One region of the Halomonas sp. NyZ770 genome, then DNA from elsewhere that is predicted to be linked to it. Evidence: predicted binding sites of a transcription regulator. Region 1 holds the regulator's gene; the other holds the start of a gene.
What was found. The regulator sigma-54, encoded in region 1, starts transcription at its own class of promoters, with help from an activator protein. The targets are predictions, from matches to a motif close to TGGCACNNNNNTTGCTNT.
Positions count from the first base shown of each region.

Region 2: speB (agmatinase) is a predicted target of sigma-54. The motif match lies at 3,825-3,842, and genes of this name have one in related genera.

Region 1 is NZ_CP085143.1:1,530,278-1,540,546, reverse strand. It holds gene LG409_RS07015 (STAS domain-containing protein) at 1-281, opposite strand, end outside; gene LG409_RS07010 (MlaC/ttg2D family ABC transporter substrate-binding protein) at 278-931, opposite strand; gene mlaD (outer membrane lipid asymmetry maintenance protein MlaD) at 971-1,435, opposite strand; gene mlaE (lipid asymmetry maintenance ABC transporter permease subunit MlaE) at 1,449-2,252, opposite strand; gene LG409_RS06995 (ABC transporter ATP-binding protein) at 2,253-3,074, opposite strand; gene LG409_RS06990 (KpsF/GutQ family sugar-phosphate isomerase) at 3,306-4,292, shown strand; gene LG409_RS06985 (KdsC family phosphatase) at 4,327-4,869, shown strand; gene lptC (LPS export ABC transporter periplasmic protein LptC) at 4,870-5,454, shown strand; gene lptA (lipopolysaccharide transport periplasmic protein LptA) at 5,451-5,954, shown strand; gene lptB (LPS export ABC transporter ATP-binding protein) at 5,976-6,722, shown strand; gene LG409_RS06965 (RNA polymerase factor sigma-54) at 6,828-8,243, shown strand; gene hpf (ribosome hibernation-promoting factor, HPF/YfiA family) at 8,341-8,649, shown strand; gene ptsN (PTS IIA-like nitrogen regulatory protein PtsN) at 8,654-9,121, shown strand; gene rapZ (RNase adapter RapZ) at 9,191-10,123, shown strand; gene LG409_RS06945 (HPr family phosphocarrier protein) at 10,149-10,269, shown strand, end outside.
Region 2 is NZ_CP085143.1:3,432,670-3,442,938, forward strand. It holds gene LG409_RS15850 (5-guanidino-2-oxopentanoate decarboxylase) at 1-1,234, opposite strand, end outside; gene LG409_RS15855 (YjiH family protein) at 1,245-2,627, opposite strand; gene speB (agmatinase) at 2,765-3,715, opposite strand; gene LG409_RS15865 (sigma-54 interaction domain-containing protein) at 4,003-5,421, shown strand; gene LG409_RS15870 (ABC transporter ATP-binding protein) at 5,516-6,640, shown strand; gene LG409_RS15875 (ABC transporter substrate-binding protein) at 6,718-7,977, shown strand; gene LG409_RS15880 (carbohydrate ABC transporter permease) at 8,046-8,930, shown strand; gene LG409_RS15885 (carbohydrate ABC transporter permease) at 8,927-9,769, shown strand; gene recQ (DNA helicase RecQ) at 9,832-10,269, shown strand, end outside.

The sequences.
Region 1 (10,269 bases):
GCCAGACGCTGGAGCGGCGGCGATAGCACGATCGCGCTCACCGGCAACTGCCTGACCTGGCTCGCTCTCAGCCACTCGAACATCACGCTCAAGGCAGCACTACTGGCACCATCGACACCGCTGAAATCGAACTGAACCGACGTGGCGCGGGTGGTTCGCAGCCAGCTTACTCCTGCCGCCGCCACATCGGCGGCGGCGTTCATGCTCAAGTCACCGGACACCACCAGCCCATCCGGTTGCTCGGCCAGTGAGACATTCGGGCGGTCGAGCAGCGTGCTCACGCATCGCCCCCTTGCTCCAGCTCTTCGACGCCGATATCCGGCGACCAGCCGCGAATGACCGCATCGTAATCGCGATTGTTTTCACGCATGGCCTGATCGAACTGATTGCGGAACGTGAGGCCCAGGTTGATACCATTGACGATCACGTTGACCACGCGCCATTCACCATTGGCCAGGCGCAGGCTGTAGCTGACCGGGTAGACCTGACCATTGTTGGCCACCACTTCCATATCGACACTGGCCTGATCTTCGTGACGCTGGGCACGCTGTTGGCTCAACACACGCAGCTCGTCGTAGTCGAAGGTCACCAGACCACGCGTGTAGGTATCGATCAGCGTCTGGCGGAAGACATCCGCAAAACGGCTGCGCTGCTCTGGCGTGGCATTGCGGAAATAGCTGCCCATGACGCTGGCACCGATATAACGGAAATCGGCAATGTCATCCAGGCTATCGTTGACCAGCGCCTTCAGCTCATCGAGATTGTTGGCATAGTAGTCTTCACGCCCTTCGATTTGCGCCATGAACCCTTCGATGTTGTCGCGAATCATCTGTTCGGGCGACTGAGACTGCGCCTTGGCCAAGGCAGGCAAAGCCATCAGCAGCAGGGCCAGGGCAAACCAGCGGGAAAAAGTTGCTGTCATCTTTTGCATCGTTACACCTCTGTAATCACGCACCATCACCATGGATGCTTAGTTGCTGACCATATTGGACACGAACTGCTGAATAAGTTCTTCCAGCACCAGGGCCGATTGCGTGTCGCGAATCGTGTCACCGTCTTGTAGCACCTCAGGGGCACCGCCCACACTCAAACCAATGTACTGCTCACCCAGCAGCCCAGCCGTCAGAATGGCCGCCGTGGTATCCTGCGAAAGCTGGCCTTCCAAGTCACTGTTCAGGCTCAGCACCACGCGTGCGTCGTACCACTCCCGGTCCAGCTCGATGGCCTCGACACGTCCAACGGTCACGCCCGCCATGGTGACACGGGCACGCGGCTTGAGGCCGCCGATATTGGAGAAGTTGGCCTCCAGGCGGAACGTGTCAGACGCGCCCGAAAGCGTCAAACCGCTGACTCTCAGCCCCAGAAAGACCAGGCCGATGATCCCCGCCAACATGAATAGACCAACGCCAAACTCCATGGTTTTACTGCGCTTCATGACACCACCCCAGCTATTGAAGGCCGCCGAACATGACGGCGGTTAAAACGAAATCCAGCCCCAGCACCGCCAGCGATGAGTACACCACCGTACGGGTGGTCGCCCGAGAAATGCCTTCGGACGTGGGAATCAGATCATACCCTTGGAAAACGGCGATCCAGGTCACCACCAGGGCAAACACCAGACTCTTGATCATGCCGTTACCGACATCATTGATGAACGAGACGCTGGACTGCATGTTGCTCCAGTAAGAGCCTTCGAAAACGCCCAGCCACTCGACGCCGACCAGATAGCCGCCCCAGATACCGACCACACTGAACCCCACCGTGAGGATCGGCAGCGCCACGAATCCGGCCCAAAGCCTCGGGGCCACTACGCGACGCAGCGGGTCGACGCCAATCATTTCCATGCTGGTCAACTGTTCGGTGGCCTTCATCAAACCAATCTCGGCGGTCAACGCCGAGCCGGCCCGCCCTGCAAAAAGCAGCGCTGCCACCACCGGGGCCAGCTCTCGCAGCAACGACAGCGCCACCATCTGCCCCAATGCCTGCTCGGCACCAAAATCCACCAGAATGGTGTAGCCCTGAAGCGCCAGCACCATGCCGATGAACAGTCCGGACACCAGCACGATGGCCAGAGAAAGCACGCCGACAAAATGCATTTGACGAAGCCACAGAGCCCACCCTTCACGGGAAGGCACCCCGACCGCCGACTGCGCGAGAAACACTGCCGCGCGCCCCAGCGCTTCCACCATCTCGCATCCCTTGCGCCCCAATCGCGTGATGGGCGCTACCCACTGTAAGAGTCTTGACTGCATTTACCCTGCCCCGCTTGCTGGATCGTGACCGAGAATGTCTCGGTAAAGGGTGTTGCCAGGATAGTGAAACGGCACAGGGCCGTCCGGCTCACCATGCATGAACTGACTGACTCTGGGGTCCTCGTTGACATCCAGCGACGCCGGCGTGCCATGCGCCACCACCTGGCCATCGGCGATCAGGTAGAGATAGTCGGCAATGCTCAGGGTTTCCTTGATGTCATGGGAAACCACCACGGAGGTCAGCGACATGGCCTGGTTCAAGCGCTTGATGAGCTGCACCAGTACGCCCATGGAAATGGGGTCCTGGCCCACGAACGGCTCATCGTAAAGAATCAGCTCCGGGTCCAGTGCCACGGCCCGCGCCAGCGCCACGCGGCGGGCCATGCCGCCCGAAAGCTCGGCAGGCGACAGGTGGCGCGCTCCGCGCAGGCCCACGGCCTGCAGCTTCATCAACACCAGGTCACGAATCATGGTATCGGGCAGGTCGGTATGCACGCGTAGTGGAAAAGCGACGTTCTCGAAGACATCCAGATCGGAAAACAGCGCGCCACTCTGAAACAGCATGCCCATTCGCTTGCGCAGCGCAAACAGCGCCTTGCGAGACAGCCGATGCACGTCCTGCCCATCGATCAGCACGCGCCCCCGATCAGGCACCAGTTGCCCGCCGATCAATTTCAACAGGGTGGTCTTGCCGGTTCCGCTGGGCCCCATGATGGCAGTGACTTTCCCACGCGGAATGCTCATGCTCACGCCACGAAAGATATCGTGGTCGCCGCGGGAAAAGTACACATCCTCCACCTGGATAAAGGGCATATCCGTCATGGGCATCACACCCCTCGTTCGCTCGCCGACGCGGGCATGTCGAGCCCGGATCGGCGGTTTAAAAAACAGTGTTTTCGAAATATTATCGAACATCGTATCCTAACGCCACCCACAGGAACAGCCACGCGCACCTTGCCTGCTGGCCACGGCCTGCCAGTGGTTTGGCTAAAAGCCGCCGCAAGATGTTATTCTTGAAGGCTATCAACCGTGATGACGAGAACGAGACCGACCATGCCCCAGCCTCCCACCCCACCCAGCTCACTGCGTGAAAGCGCACTGCGGACACTGCAGATAGAGCAAGCCGCGATTGGCGGCCTGCAAGCCAAGCTGGACGAGAGCTTCGACCGCGCCTGCCAGCTGATCCTGGCTTGCAAGGGTCGTGTGGTGGTGACCGGCATGGGCAAATCCGGCCATATCGCCGGAAAACTGGCGGCCACCCTGGCCAGTACCGGCACGCCCGCCTTCTTTGTTCATCCCGGAGAAGCCAGCCACGGCGACCTCGGCATGATTACCCGGGGCGATGTGGTGCTGGCCCTGTCGAACTCGGGTGAAACCGGCGAAGTCACGGCTCTGCTGCCGCTGCTCAAGCGCTTGGGAACTCCCTTGATCAGCATGACGGGGCGCCCTGATTCGACCCTGGCACGTCACGCCGAGGCCCACCTGGACAGCGGCGTCGAACGTGAAGCCTGCCCACTGGATCTGGCCCCCACCAGCTCGACGACGGCAGCGCTTGCGCTAGGTGACGCGCTGGCCGTCGCACTGCTGGAAGCACGCGGTTTCACGGCCGAAGATTTCGCGCTCTCGCATCCTGGCGGCAGCCTGGGCAAGCGACTGCTGCTGCGCGTGCGTGATCTGATGCACGATGGCTCTCGGCTTCCTCGGGTTGCACTGGGCAGCCCACTGCGCGATGCCCTGCTGGAAATCACCCGCCAGGGGCTCGGCTTTACCTGCGTCATCGATAGCCAGGGCAGGTTGGCCGGTGTCTATACCGATGGCGACCTGCGGCGCACGCTGGACCAGTTTCACGACCTGCGCGACGTCAAGGTGGACGACGTCATGACACGGCCAGGCAAACGCATCGGCCCCGACGTTCTGGCGGCCGAAGCCGTGCGTATAATGGAAGATAGTCGTATCACGGCGCTGGCCGTGGTCGATGAACAGCAGCGCCCGATTGGCGCTCTGCATATGCATGACCTGCTGGCAAGCGGCGTTATCTGACCCATGATCCAATGATGGATGATACGGAGGCTCTATGGCCCTACCTGACGCACTTTTAGATCGTATACGCCGTGTAAAACTGCTGGCCCTGGACGTGGACGGCGTGCTGACCGACGGCCGCCTGTACTTCCAGGCCGATGGCATCGAAATCAAGGCCTTTCACACCCAGGATGGCCACGGGCTGAAGCTGCTCAAACGGGTCGGCATTCACGTCGCGCTGATTACCGGCCGTGACTCTCCCATGGTCAGCCAGCGTGCCGCAGCGCTGGGCATCAGCCATGTCTACCAAGGCTGTGAAGACAAGCTCGCCACCCTGCGCGGGCTATGCCAACGGTTAGACATTACCCTGGAACAGGTTGCGTTCTGTGGCGACGACCTCCCGGACCTCGCGCCGATCAAGCGCTCCGGCGTCGGCATCACTGTGCCCAACGCCCCCGACTACATGCACACCCACGCCGACTGGATTACCGATCGCCTGGGCGGGCATGGCGCCGTGCGCGAAATCTGTGACACGCTGCTCACCAGCCAGGGGCACTGGGACGCCGTACTCGACACTTATCTGCACGGTTCCGTCTGAATGGGCATCAGGGTGAGAAAACGCGTCTGGCTGTCGGGCCTGGTCATCACCCTGGGTGGGCTGTTGGTGTGGCTGGATCCACGCGCCCCTCAACAGCGTGAAGTAGACCCCGAGGCCCAGGCCCAAGAGCCCGGGCACGTGCTGGAAAATGCCGAAATCACCCTGTTCGGTGAAGACGGCACGCTTCAGCAATCCTTGGTGGCACCGCGTCTGGTACATACCCCGCAGGCGGCCATGACCCACGTCACGTCACCACGCGCCACCCTGTTCGACAGCGAGCAGCGTGAATGGCTGGCCATTGCCGACACCGGCACCTTGAACATGGACTCCCAGGCGCTGACCCTGGCCGGATCCGCACGCCTGCTGGCGCCGGACGAAGGCTGGCAGCTGGATACCGACCTGCTGCACTATGATGGACTGGAGCGTCATGCCTGGAGCGACACCCCTGTGATACTGCAGCAGCCACCTCAACGCATCGAAGCCTCACGCATGGATGTCTGGCTGGACGACAGCCGTGTCAGTTTGATCGATAACGTGCGCGGCGTGCATCCGCCCGCCCCCCAATCTTCTCAGGAGTCGCCATGAACGCCCTGCTTCGTACGGCACTGTTCGCCCTTGCCGTTCCCATGGTGGTAGGCGTACTGCCTGCCGCCGCTCAACAACAGGCCCCCGTTGAAGTGGAAGCCGACCGCCTGGACCTGGACCAACGTGCGGGCACGGCGGTCTATACCGGCAACGTCGACATTCGCCAAGGTGAAATGCAGCTGCGCGGAGAGCGTGTCGAAATTCATCGCAACGAGGCGGGCGAGCTCTCCCGGGCCGTCGCCACGGGCGAGCGTGCCTACCTGCGCAACCAGCTGGAAGACCAGACGACGCCCATGGAAGGCTGGGCGCGGCGCATCGTCTACCATGTGTCCGAGCGGCGTGTAGAGCTGATCGACCAGGCCGAACTGACCCAGCAAGGGGATCGCTTCCAGGGTGGACGGCTCGAATACTTCATCGACCGCGGGGTGGTCCAAGCACGCTCCGATGTCAGCGGCAGCGCACCGCAACGCATCCGCATGACCTTACAGCCCGAGCAATAGAGAGAGCCCCTCGTGACAGCCATCAGCCCCGACACTGCAGCGGTCAAGACGCTCCATGCACAGCATCTGGCCAAGAGTTACAAGCGCCGCCGCGTGGTCAAGGATATCAACCTGGAAATTGCCCAAGGCAGTGTCGTTGGCCTGCTAGGCCCCAACGGCGCAGGCAAGACCACCTCGTTCTACATGATCGTCGGCCTGGTGAAGGCCGATGCTGGCAAAGTGGGCATCGACGATCTCGACCTGACCCGGGCGCCGATGCATGAACGTGCCCTGGCAGGCATCGGCTACCTGCCTCAGGAAGCATCGATCTTTCGCAAACTGTCGGTGGCCGACAATATCATGGCCATTCTGGAAACGCGTCGTGAGCTCGACCGCAGCAGCCGAGAAGCCAAGCTCGAATCTCTGCTGGAAGATTTTCACATCACCCACATTCGCGACAACCTGGGCATGAGCCTCTCGGGCGGCGAGCGGCGGCGGGTGGAGATCGCCCGCTCGCTGGCCACCGAACCTGCCTTCATTCTGCTGGATGAACCATTTGCCGGCGTCGACCCCATTTCCGTGGGCGATATCAAATCGATCATACGCGCCCTCAAGAAGCGTCATATTGGCGTCCTCATCACCGACCACAACGTGCGTGAAACTCTGGATATCTGCGATATTGCCTACATTGTTGGCGACGGACACATCATCGCCAGTGGAAACCCCCAGGAAATCCTCAATAACCAGAAGGTACGCGACGTCTATCTGGGCGCCGACTTCCGGCTTTAAACAATGGCCCACGAAGACATTTTATTTAGTGGCATGCTTATTGCACTTGCACCAAACGGAGACTCGCTCTAGGGTGGAGCTTTCTGATTAACGAGTGGTTCTCAGATGGTCATGAAAGCTTCTCTTCAACTGCGCATCGGCACACAGCTGACCATGACACCTCAGCTGCAGCAGGCCATTGCGCTGCTTCAGCTATCGACGCTGGACCTTCGTCAAGAAATTCAGCAGGCGCTGGATGCCAACCCCATGCTCGAGCAGGAAGATGAGTTTGGCGAACAGGCCGTCAGCGAGCCTCAGGAAGCCGAGTGGGCAGACAGCATCCCCAGCGAGCTTTCCGTAGACAGCGACTGGTCCGACACGTACCAGGACATGGGGAGCATGGGCGGCAGCAGCGAAGGCCCGGACTTCGAGCGTCAGGCGGCGGGGCAGAGCCTGCACGGTCACCTGCTTTGGCAATTGGCCATGACCGACTTCTCCTCCCGTGAACATGCCATCGCCGAAAGCCTCATCGATGCGCTGGATGCCAACGGCTACCTGACCCAGCCTCTCAACGACATTCGCGAGGGGCTCAAGGCACAAGGCCACGACGGCCTGAGCCAGCGCGAGGTCGAAAACACCCTGCTGCGCCTTCAGCAGTTCGAACCCACCGGAGTATTTGCCCGTGACCTGCGGGAGTGCTTGATGCTGCAGCTGGCCTCGCTGCCCGAAGACACCCCGCTGCTGATGCCTGCCAAACGCCTGGTACGCCAGTTTCTCGAAGCCCTTGGCAAGGACGACATGCGCTTGCTGAAGCGACGCCTGAGCCTCGACGACGAGCAGTTGGACGATGTCATCCGTTTAATCCGCAGCCTTGACCCCAGGCCTGGAAGCGCCTACGGCATCACCGACGACAGCTATGTCACGCCAGATCTGGTGGTACGCCACGATCACGAGGGCTGGCACCTGGAACTCAACCCGGAAGCGCTGCCTCGACTGCGTATTCAGCCCGACTACGCCAGCCTGATCAAACGCGCCGACAAGAGCCAGGACAACCAGTTTCTGAAAGAGCATCTCCAGGAGGCTCGCTGGCTGATCAAAAGCCTTTCGAGCCGCAACGACACCCTGCTGCGCGTGGGGCGCGAGATCATTGCTCGGCAGATCGGCTTTCTGGAGCATGGCGAAGAAGCCATGAAACCGCTGATTCTGGCCGATATCGCCGAAGCGGTGGAGATGCATGAATCGACCATCTCGCGGGTCACTACCCAGAAATACATTCATACCCCGCGCGGGGTGTTCGAGCTCAAGTACTTCTTCTCCAGCCAAGTCAGCGGCCAGGAAGGTGGCGACAGCCATTCCAGCACGGCCATTCGAGCACGCATCAAGAAACTGATTCAGGACGAGCCTCCGGGCAAGCCACTCTCCGACAGCCGTCTGGTCACCCTGCTGGAAGCGGGCGGCATTACCGTGGCCCGCCGCACCGTGGCCAAGTACCGTGAGTCGATGGGTATACCTTCGTCGAGTGAGCGCCGTCGTTTACGCTAGTTAAACGCTCTCGCCCAACAAACTCTCGACGAGGGCTTTGCAATGGCCCAAAAAGGGTTACAATCGAAGTACAGTCCGATGGATAAGGAGCACGTCAATGCAAGTAAACATCACTGGTCATCACGTTGAACTGACTGACGCCTTGCGTGACTACGTAAACGAAAAGCTGGAACGCGTTGAACGTCACTACGACAACATCACGACCGTCCAGGTCACCTTATCTGTTGAAAAGGAGCGCCAGCAAGCCGCCTGCACCCTGCACGCAGCAGGAGCCGACCTTCATGCCGAAGCGCTGGACAACGACATGTACGCAGCCATTGACGCCCTGGCGGACAAAATCGACCGTCAGCTCGTAAAACACAAGGAAAAAGCACAAGCCCGCGCCCAAGGCGCTGGCGTGCGTTAACCCGATGACGTTGGAAACCATTCTCCCCCCGGAGCGCGTGCTGTACGACGTGCCCGGGGGCAGCAAAAAAAGGGTGCTGGAGTTTTTCAGCACCTTTATCGCTCAAAACACGCCCAGCCTGGATAGCCAGGAAGTCTTCAGTCGATTGATTGGCCGTGAACGGCTGGGCAGTACCGGCATCGGCAATGGCGTGGCCATTCCCCACGCACGCAGTCCTCACTGCAGCACGCCCATTGCCGGTTTTCTCAAGCTGGCCGAACCCGTCGACTTCGATGCCATCGATGGTGACCCCGTCGATCTGGTGTTCGTGCTGCTGGTACCCGAAGAAGCCGATGATACGCATTTGGCGCTATTGGGTCAGGTCGCCACGATCATGAACGACGCAGCCACACGCCAGCAATTGCGCAATGTCAGCAGCCAGCGTGAACTGCTGACGCTGTTGACCGATAAGATTCGCGAGCAGGCTGCCTAGCGCAGCCTTTGCCGGGCAGCAAGGCCGTCGGTAACCCCCTATTCCTTCTCAAGCCAAGAGAGATGCGCTATGCAGCTGGTGATCATTAGCGGCCGTTCAGGGTCCGGTAAGTCCATCGCCCTACAGGCGCTGGAAGATCTTGGCTATTACGCCATCGACAACCTGCCTGCCATGCTGCTGGGCTCGCTGGTCGATGAACTGCGTCAACAGGGGGGGCGTACTCATTTGGCCGTCAGCATCGATGCGCGCAACTTGCCTACTGCACTGGAACAGTTGCCTGCTCTGCTGGAAGAACTACGCCAGCGTCAGATCCGTTTTCAGGTCATCTACCTGACCACGGACGCTCGCATTCTGCTGGAGCGCTACTCGGCCACCCGTCGGCGCCACCCGCTGACGCGCGATAGCGACATGACCCTGGAAGAGGCCATCAACAAGGAAGAAGAAACCCTGCTCGAGATTCGGGACCTGGCTGACCTGCTGATCGACACGTCGCGTCTTTCGGTACACGACCTACGCCGCCGCATCACCGATCAGGTTGCTCATCAGCGGCGTGACCAGTTGACCCTGACGTTCGAATCTTTCGGCTACAAACGGGGCGTACCCATGGATGCCGATATCGTGTTCGACGTGCGCTGCCTGCCCAACCCCTACTGGGACCCCAGCTTGCGGCAGTTCACCGGACGCGACGCCAACATCAAGGCCTTCTTGAGCGGCTACACCATCGTCGATGACATGCGTGACGATATTCATGCCTGGCTGGAGAAATGGCTACCTGCTTACCAAAGCAGTCAACGCAGCTATATGACCGTGGCCATTGGCTGTACCGGCGGACAGCATCGCTCTGTCTACATGGTCGAGCAACTGGCGCAATCGCTGGTCAAGCGCACTGGCGCTATTCAGCTCAGACACCGGGAATTGGGCTTGCAGTACACGCTGAGCGAATTACCCGCTACCGTCGATGCCGCTTCTTCCACCCCTCCCAGCGACACGACGTCGCCCTGATATCACTCGGCAAAAAGGAACCAGAGTGCCTGAAAGAACCTTAACGCTGACCAACCAACGCGGCCTTCATGCCCGCGCCGCCACCAAACTGGTCAAGTGCGGCCAGCAGTTTTCAGCCCGCATTCACGTGTACAAACAGCAGCAAA
Region 2 (10,269 bases), 1.9 Mb from region 1:
TGCCGTAGCCGGTAGAGGCATTGAAGTAGCGCCTGGGCGCAGGCTGACTGACCAGATGGTTACCGGCATACACCGGTGCGGTGGAATCGCCGACCAGGATGGCCCCAGGCAGGTGGTCGGCCAGCGCGGCATAAAGCGGTACGAAATCGCGAAACGCAGGATCATTGGCCAAATCCAATGCGTTTAGCGCAGCGGCCGTTCGCTCGGCGCCCTGATGTTTCAGCGGCGCTGAAAAGTGCTCAAGCAGAAGCTCCAAACTGCGCCCGGCATCACCCACCAAACCCAGCGTGGTGCGCTGATTGCGCACCAGTTGCTCGGGGTCCAGGTCGATTCGAATCAGCGTGCCGTTGAGGTGAAAACCGTCGTCAAAAACGACGTCATAGTCGGTTTCGCCCAGCTCGGTGCCTATGGCAAGAATCACATCGGCACTGGCAGCCAGCTCCCTGACGGCAGGCAGCGCGGCATTGGCCCCCAGGTCCAGCGGGTGATCACGCCCCAGCAGCCCCTTGGCGTTGATGGTCGTCACCGTGGGCGCATCCAGTTGCCCAACCAGCGCTCGCGCGGCTTCTGGCGCTGACACACAGCCACCCCCCAGCAGCACCAGGGGCTGCTTCGCCGCCTGGAGCAGGCGAGCCGCTTCGGCCACGCCTTCCGGGTCGGGGGCCGCTCGGTATAGCGTTGGCGCTTGCCAACTGGTCGGCACGGGTACGGGTGCATTGAACAGGTCGATGGGTATTTCGATGTGCACCGGGCCTGGGCGAGCACCGTTGAACACGGCAAAGGCGCGGGCAAGTACCTCCGGCAGCGTGCTGGCATCCAGCAGGGTGTGGCTGAACCGCGCCACGCCGCTGATCATCTGCTGTTGGCTGGGCAGTTCGTGCAGCCGCCCTTGGCCCAGGCCCAGCGTATCGCGACGATTGACGCTGGAGATCACCAGCATGGGGATGGAGTCTGCCAGGGCTTGGCCCATGGCGGTGGCCATATTGGTCATCCCCGGCCCGGTAATGATCAGGCAAACACCGGGCTGGCCACTGGCGCGGGCATAACCATCGGCCATGAACCCCGCCCCTTGCTCATGGCGCGGGGTGATGTGCGCCACCTCGCTGCCCTCCAGGCCACGGTACAGCTCCACGGTATGCACGCCGGGAATGCCAAACAGCGCCCGCACGCCGTAGGTATCGCGCAGCAGGTGGATCAACAGGTCGGCGCAGGACATCGTCTTCGACTCGTTCATGCATCGCCCCTTAGAAGAAAAACGTGTGGGCCATGAAGGCAATGATCGGCAGCGTAATGGCCGTACGCAGCAGGAACACCACGGCCAGTTCCCAGAACTTGATGGGAATCTTCGACTTGAGCAGCAGCGCACCGATCTCGGACATATAGACCAACTGGGTCATGGAAAGGCAGGCAATCACGAAGCGGGTCAGCTCGCTTTCGATGTTGGTAGCCAGCACCGCAGGCAGGAACATGTCCGCGAAGCCTACCAGCGTGGCAGGTGCAGCCGCCTGGGCTTCAGGAATGCGCAGCAGCTCCAGCACCGGCACCATGGGGTACGAGAGCCAGGTAAACAGCGGCGTGAACTCGGCCAGAATCAGCGCCACGGTGCCAATCGCGAATACCAGCGGCAACAGCGTCAGGAAGATGTCGATGACGTTGAGCAGCGCCAGCCGGGCCAGCGCTTTTGGCCCGGGTGCGCCCGCCGCACGGCGGGTGGCCTGCAGCAGGCTGTAACGCAGCAACCCCACGTTGTCAGTGCGCTCTTCGCTCAGCTGGCAGCCCACCGGCTCGTGGTAGTCATCGGATTTACGCGACAGCGGCGGGATACGCGACACAATCACCGCCGCGATCAACCCGGATACGACGACGGTAAAGTAGAACGGTATGAACAGGTGATTGAGATTGACGAAATTGACCACCAGCAGACTGAACGCAATCGACGCTACCGAAAAGTTGGTGGCAATGACCGAGGCTTCACGGCCGTTGTAAAAGCCCTGTTCGTACTGCTGCGAGGTGATCAGCACGCCCACCGTGCCCGAACCCATCCAGGAAGCGGTGGCATCGATGGCACTGCGACCCGGCAGGTTGAAGATGACGCGAAACGGCTTGCGCACCATGGTGCCAATAAACTCCATGAAACCAAACTCGACCAGAAACGGCAGCAGCAGCGCAGCGAAAAAGAAGAACGTCAGCAGCACCGGTGCCAGATCGTTCAGCATTACGCCGCCGGTAAAGGACGCCGTCACGAACTCAGGGCCGACCTGAAAAAAGGTCATGATGACGAAGACGGCCCCCAGAACGCGCATGGCAATCCATACGGGGCCCACATCGAACATCTCCTTGAAGTGGCCTTGCCGTGCCCAGGCGGGCTTTGCCAGCTTGACGTACAGCGTCACCATCACGGAAACGCACAGCACGCCTAGCGCAATGGCAGGCAGCGCCCCACCCAGCAGGGTCTGCAGGCCATCGGCCATCAGCCCCATGCCGATATTGACGGTCTCACCAAACTGAAAAGGGATCAGAAACAGCAGCACGCCGATCAGCGAAGGAATCAGAAACTTCAGCAGATGCACGCGGGGTATCGACGTGGACGAAGCGGATGCTTCCGGCGTCGCTTTAGAGTGTGACATACGGTTCACCTATTGGATGTGATTATTGGAGGTGGGCTGGCGGCGTCCTGAAGGGGAGCACCGCTCCCCTTCATGTGTATTGTCATCCGCGCCTTGTCAGGTCGGCGCTTGGTGCAAGGCACTTTTGCAGGCAGCGCTTACGGGCGGCGTTGCGCTGCGGGCAGTACGCAAAGCATTTCATACAGCAGCGTGGCGCCCATCAGCGCCGTGTTGCCGCTGGGGTCGTACGGCGGCGACACCTCGACCAGGTCCCCGCCCACGATGTTCAAGCCAGCGGCACCGCGCACGATTTCCAGCCCTTGAGCAGAGGTCAGCCCTCCCATTTCCACCGTGCCGGTACCGGGGGCGACCGAAGGGTCCAGACCATCGATGTCGAAACTGATGTACACCGGGGTATCGCCCATTTGCTCACGCACTTCGGCCATCAGTGGCGCCAGCGAGCGGTACCAGCACTCTTCGGCGGGCACTACGCGGAAACCCTGCTTGCGGCACCAGTCGAAATCTTCCGGGGCATAGCCGGTTCCACGCAGGCCGATTTGCACGACCTTGTCACGGGCCAGCAGCCCTTCCTCCTGGGCACGGCGGAACGGCGTGCCATGGGCAATGGGCTCACCGAACATGTGCTCGTTCACATCCGCATGGGCATCGATATGAATCAAGCCCACCGGACCGTGCTTTTTGGCCATGGCGCGTAGAATCGGCAGCGTCAGCGTGTGCTCGCCCCCCAGCGTGAGAGGAATGCAGTCGTGCTTCAGCACGTCGTCGTAGAAGGCGGTGATGATGTCGACGCTTTTCGGCAGATGAAAGGTGTTGATGGGCACGTCACCGATATCGGCGACCTGAAGCCGCTCGAAGGGAGCCGCCCCCGTGGCCATGTTGTAGGGGCGCAACATGCGCGACTCATCGCGAATCTGGCGTGGCCCCAGGCGGGTACCCGGGCGATTGGAGGTGCCGATATCCATGGGAATGCCGATGAACGCAGCGTCCAACCCTGCTGCGCTCTGTTGCATGGGCAGGCGCATCATGGTGGCAGGGCCTGCAAAGCGCGGCATGGTGTTGCCGCCCAGCGGCTGATTGAATTCCGACATCGTTCTCTCCTTGGATTTATTGTGGCCAGCCTGACGGGCCTGGCGCTTCAGCGATTTATCCAGCTCATATCGCTCATGCATCGTTTATGCACAGATCAATACACAGACCACTGCACAGACCATGCCAAGTCACCTGCGCTGATAAATAGGGAGGATTACCGCCCCATCGATGCAAAAATGAATCGCAATGCCAATGAAACGATGCAAAAATGAATCAATGAGTCATATTTGCATCGCCCTGTTCATCCAACGAGACAAAAGCGGCTGCGGTAGATAAGGAGGAACGCATGAGTGAAATCGACAGGCGCGTACTGCAAACCATCGTGGAAACCGCCAATGACCACTTCTTTATCGTCAGCGGCGACGGTCAGATTATGGATATCAGCCCCGGCGCCGAGGCGGTATACGGCGTATCACGGGAGGAGCTGCTTTCCAGCAGCGTTCAACAGCTCCAGGCCGCCGGTGTTCTGAAACCGTCCATCACCATGGAAGTCATCCGCACTCGCCAGCCCGCTCAGCTAATGCAAATCACCGGCACGGGCCGCCGCGTCATTGCCGAAGCCTACCCCGTGTTCGTCAACGGCAAGCTGGAGCGCATTGTCAGCCGCTCACGGGATTTGACCGACCTTCAGCTGCTGCAGGACGAATACGCTCTGCTGCAAAAACGTTTTAGTGAACACTTGAAGCGCAGCCAGGCCGCCCCCGATGCCGAAGAGCAAGCGCTGGATGCTGCGCTGGACCACCTTCAGGTCAGAAGCCATGTGATGCGGGAAATCGCCCTGTTGCTCAAGCGCGTGGCACCATCGGATGCCAACGTGCTGATGCTGGGGGAGTCTGGCGTGGGCAAGACGGCCTTTGCCAAGCAGCTCCACCGCTGGAGCGAGCGCCATCATGGCCCGTTCATCGAGGTCAACTGCGCAGCGATCCCGGAAAACCTGTTCGAGTCGGAAATGTTCGGCTACCAGCCCGGCGCCTTCAGCGGTGCCGCGCGGCAAGGCAAGGCCGGACTGCTGGAGCAGGCCGAAGGGGGTACGCTCTTTCTGGATGAAATTGGCGAGCTGCCGCTGCTGATGCAGACCAAACTGCTGAAAGTGATTCAGGATGGCAGCCTGACCCGGTTGGGCGACACGCGGGCTCGTCGCGTCAACTTCCGGCTGGTCGTGGCGACCAATCAGGACTTGGCCAAACGCGTCGAAACCGGCCTGTTCAGGCTGGACCTCTACTATCGTCTGAACGTCATCCCCATCACGCTGCCCCCGCTACGCGAGCGCCGCGAAGACATTCCCGTGCTGGTGGAAGCCTGCCTGACCCGGCTGAACCACCGCTATGGCCGCCAAAAAATCATCAGTAACCCGGCCTGGTCGACGCTGATGGGCAGCGACTGGCCCGGCAACGTGCGGGAGCTGGAAAACTGGCTGGAAAGAGCCTGGCTCTCAAGCCCCGGCGACCAGATCGAAGCGCCCGCGGCACCTTCGGCCTCTGAGCCACCCGACACACCGCTGCCCACTGCGTGGCTGACGTCCCCAGCAGCGTCTCTGCAACAGGACGAAAGCCTGAAGGAGTACCTGGCGCGCATCGAGCGCGAGACCTTGAGCCAACTGTGCAGCACTCTGCCCAGCACGTATGCCATCGCCAAACGTTTGGGCATCAGCCAATCCAGCGTCGTGCGCCGCCTGCAGCGTTACGGCATCAAGATCACCCCGTGACCGCCTCACGACATCAACCTGACATCCAGGCGTCATACAAACGCAACACCTTGCTCTCACTCTAGATCGTCGCCACGCATGACGGATGAGAGCCATGAACCAATCGCGCATTCGCCTGGCAGGCGTCTCCAAGCACTGGGGCGCGACCACGGCAGTCAACGACATTTCCTTCGATATTCAGCCCGGGCAGTTCGTCATTCTGCTGGGGCCGTCAGGCTGTGGAAAATCCACCACCCTGCGCATGCTGGCAGGGCTGGACGACGCCAGCAGTGGCCGCATCCATATCGGCGAACGGGACGTGACCCACCTGCCGCCCGGCGACCGTGGTCTGAGCATGGTGTTTCAGTCCTATGCGCTATTTCCGCACTTGAGCGTGGCCGACAATATCGTCTTTGGCCTGCGCAGCCGCAAGGTAGCGAAGGCAGAACGGCAGCAGCGCCTGGCCCAGGTGGCCGAGCTGGTGGACCTGACGGATTATCTGCACCGCAAACCGGCACAGCTTTCCGGCGGTCAGCGCCAGCGGGTGGCGTTGGCGCGCGCCATCATTTCCGAACACCCCATCTGTTTGATGGACGAGCCGCTGTCCAACCTGGATGCGCGGCTGCGCAGCGATATGCGCAGGGAGATCAAAGCCCTGCAATCACGACTCGATATGACGGTGGTTTACGTCACTCACGACCAGGTAGAGGCCATGAGCATGGGAGACCGTGTGATCTTGATGCAACAAGGACATATCGTGCAGGACGGCACACCCGACGAGCTTTACAACCAGCCCGCCAGCGCCTTCGCGGCCAGCTTCATCGGCAGCCCGGCCATGAACCTGCTGCCGCTGGTGGCCGGGGCACAGGGAGCGGTGATCGAAGGCGAACCCACCACCCCCGTTGCCCCGTTGCCCGCGGCAGGCGGCCAGTTGGGCATTCGCCCCGAGGATATCGAACTGCGCGGGGCCTCGGCGGCTGGCCTGCCCGGCCAGGTGGAAAGCGAAGAGTATCTGGGCGCCGACACCATTGCCCATGTGAGCGTCGGGCAGCACACCCTGCGTGTGCGGCTGGGCGGCAAACACCGCCTGACGGGCCAGCCCTGCCGACTGTTCTGGTCGGCAGACAAGGCCCACCTGTTCGACCCCTCCGGCACACGCCGGGACGACCTGTCGGCGCTGGAACTCACGCCGTATCGCACCATTCCGCGCCCGCCGACGGTGGGCTCTTTTCAGCACTGAGTTTGCTCACCACCCCACAACCCTTGCGACATCACCCACTCTTCGAGGAGTCAGCCATGCGAGTTTCTCATCCCTTGATGTCCGGCGCCCTGCTTGCCAGCGCACTGGGCGCCGCTCAGGTTCAGGCGGATACCATCGATTTGACGATGTACTACCCGGTGTCGGTGGGGGGCGCACTGACCGACGTGATCGATGGCCTGGTGGCTGAATTCGAAAGCGAATATCCGGACATCAACGTGGAAGCCATCTACGCAGGCAACTACGACGACACCCGCGTGCGCGCCATGTCCGCCATGGAAGCAGGGGATGCGCCTCAGCTCTCGGTGCTGTTCTCCATCGACCTGTACGAGCTGATCGAGCAGAACGCCATCGTGGCCTTTGATGACCTCATCGACACCGAGGAAGAGCAAGCGTGGCTGGATGGCTTCTACCCCGGCCTGATGGAGAACGGTCAGTTGGATGGCAAGACCTACGGCATTCCCTTCCAGCGCTCCACCATCGTGCTGTTCTGGAACAAGGACGCCTTTGCAGCCGCTGGCCTGGACCCGGAAACGCCGCCGGAAAACTGGGAAGAGATGGCCGAGATGGCCGCCGCCGTACGCGAAGCCTCGAACGGTGAGCAGTGGGGCGTGATGGTGCCATCCACCGGCTACCCCTACTGGATGTTCCAGGCCTTTGCCTTCCAGAACGGCCATCGCCTGATGAACGACGATGGCACCGAGGTCTATTTTGACGACCCGGCCGCCATCGAAGCCCTCGAATACTGGGTGTCGCTGGCCACCGAGCATGACGCCATGCCCAGTGGCACCATCGAGTGGGGTACCCTGCGCCAGAACTTCCTCGAGCAGTCCACCGCCATGATGTGGCACACCACGGGTAACCTGACCGCGGTACGCAACGAGGCCAATTTCGAGTTTGGCGTCGCCATGCTGCCCATGAAGACCCAGCGCGGCAGCCCCACCGGTGGCGGCAACTTCTACATCTTCGAAGATGCCAGTGAAGAGGAGCAGCGCGCAGCGATGACCTTCATCCGCTGGATGACCGCCCCCGAGCGTGCCGCCGCCTGGTCCATCGAAACCGGCTACATGGGCGTCAGCCCCGCCGCCTATGACACCGAGGCATTGCAGCATTACGTGGAAGAATTCGCCCCTGCCGCCGTGGCACGGGACCAGCTCGAACACGGCACTGCCGAACTCTCTACCTACCAGGGTGGCCGCGTGCGCCGTGCCCTGGATAACGCCGTGCAAGCCGCACTGACAGGGCAAATGAGCCCTGCCGACGCGCTGAGCCAGGCCCAGCGTGAGGCCGATGCGGCGCTGCGCCGCTATGCCCGGTAAGTGCCGATAGGCGGACGTTTCCATGCTCGCCGGGGTTCGCCCCGGCTTTTTCTCATCACGGCGGCCCCATGAATCTGAACGCCCATCGAACGATGCAGCTTTACGGCGCCCTGCTGCTTCTGCCCGCGGCGCTGCTGCTCACTGCGTTTGCCTACTTGCCCACGGTCACCACCGTGATCAACAGCCTTTTTCTGCCCGGCTTTCGCGGCGAGCCCGCCGCCTTCGTCGGGCTCGACAACTATCGCGTGCTGATGGACGACCCGACGTTCTGGAAAGTCGCCCGCAACAACCTGCTGTACGCGCTGGGCACGGTTCCCACTTCCATGGCGCTGGCACTGGGCATGGCGCTGCTGGTCAATGCCCGCCTACCTGGGCGCGGGCTGGTTCGCATGGCCTATTTCACGCCCACCATTCTGCCCATGATCGCCGCCGCCAATATCTGGATGTTTTTCTACGCCCCGCAGATAGGGCTATTCAACAAGCTGCTCGGCGCCCTGGGGTTTGCCGGGGTGAACTGGCTGGGCGACCCCGGCGTGGCGCTGGGGTCGGTCATCGTCATGTCGGTGTGGAAAGAAGCGGGCTTTTTCATGATCTTCTACCTGGCCGCGCTACAGGCCATCCCCCCGGAGCTCAAGGAAGCCGCTGACCTGGAGGGCACGAGCCGCTGGAGCTTCTTTTGGCGAGTGACGTTTCCCCTGCTGATGCCCACCACGCTGTTCGTACTGATCAACGCGCTGATCAATGCGGTGCGGGTGGTCGACCACCTGTTCATTCTGACCAAGGGCGGGCCCAATAACGCCACCAACCTGCTGCTTTATTACGTCTACGAGAACGCCTTTTCGTTCTTCGACCGCACCATGGCGGCCACCATCACCGTGGTCATTCTGCTGGTGTTGGCGGTGGTGGCCACGCTGAAGTTCACGATTCTGGACCGCAGGACGCACTACCAATGAGCACCTCCTCTCTTCCGGTGACGCCACGGCGCACCCTGGCGCTGCCCCGCCTGGAAACCCTGGCGGCCTGGCTGCTGGCCGTGATCTGGATCTTTCCGCTGCTTTACGCGGTGTGGGCCGCGATTCACCCGCCCGCCTACATGGTACGTTTCGACCTGCTGGCGCCTTTGACGCTGGACAACTTCACGAACGCCTGGGCCCAGGCCCCCTTTGCACGTTACTACCTGAACACCTTCGCGCTGGTGACCGGCGTGGTACTGGCCCAGTTCGTGGTCTGCACGCTGGCCGCCTTTGCCTTTGCCCGCTTTCCGATCCCCGGCAAGAACCTGCTGTTCATGCTGGTACTGATTCAGCTGTTCGTGTTTCCCGAAGTGTTGATCGTCGAAAACTACCGTATCGCCAGCGAGCTGGGGCTGATCAATACCATCACCGGCATTGGCCTGCCCTACGTGGCCAGCGCCTTCGGCATTTTCCTGCTGCGTCAGACCTTCAAGACCATCCCCCGAGAGCTGGAGGACGCCGCCCGTATCGAGGGCTGTGGCTGGCTGGAAATTCTGTGGAAGGTCTACGTGCCGCTGGCCAAGCCCACCTATCTGGCCTACGGGCTGGTGTCGATCAGCCACCACTGGAACAACTTCCTGTGGCCGCTGGTGGTGACCAACTCCGTGGAGAGCCGCCCGTTGACGGTGGGATTGGGCGTGTTCTCCGCGCCAGAAACCGGCGTCAACTGGGCCACCGTCAGCGCTGCCACGCTGCTGAGTATTGCGCCGCTGCTGGTGGCTTTTCTGCTGTTCCAGCGCCAGTTCGTGCAGTCGTTTTTACGGGCGGGGATTCGCTAACCCAACTCACTCGGGTTTTCGTGCGACAATTCGCCTTCACGCACACGACAAGGAGAGCAGCGATGCACGGCGACCCGGCAGCCCTCAAGGTACTGCAAGAAGTCTTTGGCTTTGAGCGCTTTCGTGGCCCCCAGCAGGCCATCATCGAGCACGTGACGGGCGGCGGAGACGCGCTGGTGCTGATGCCCACCGGCGGCGGCAAATCGCTGTGCTATCAGATCCCGGCGCTGCTGCGCGCCGGCACCGCCATCGTGGTCTCGCCGCTCATCGCGCTGATGCAGGACCAGGTGGCCGCGCTAATCCAGAACGGGGTGCGCGCCGCCTACCTCAACTCCAGCCTCGAGATGCATGAGGCGATGGAGGTGGAGAACCGCCTGCGCGCAGGCGAGCTGGACCTGCTCTACATCGCGCCCGAGCGGCTGGCCACGGCGCGCATGCAGATGCTGCTGGAGCAGACGCGTATCGCGCTGTTCGCCATTGACGAGGCCCACTGCGTTTCC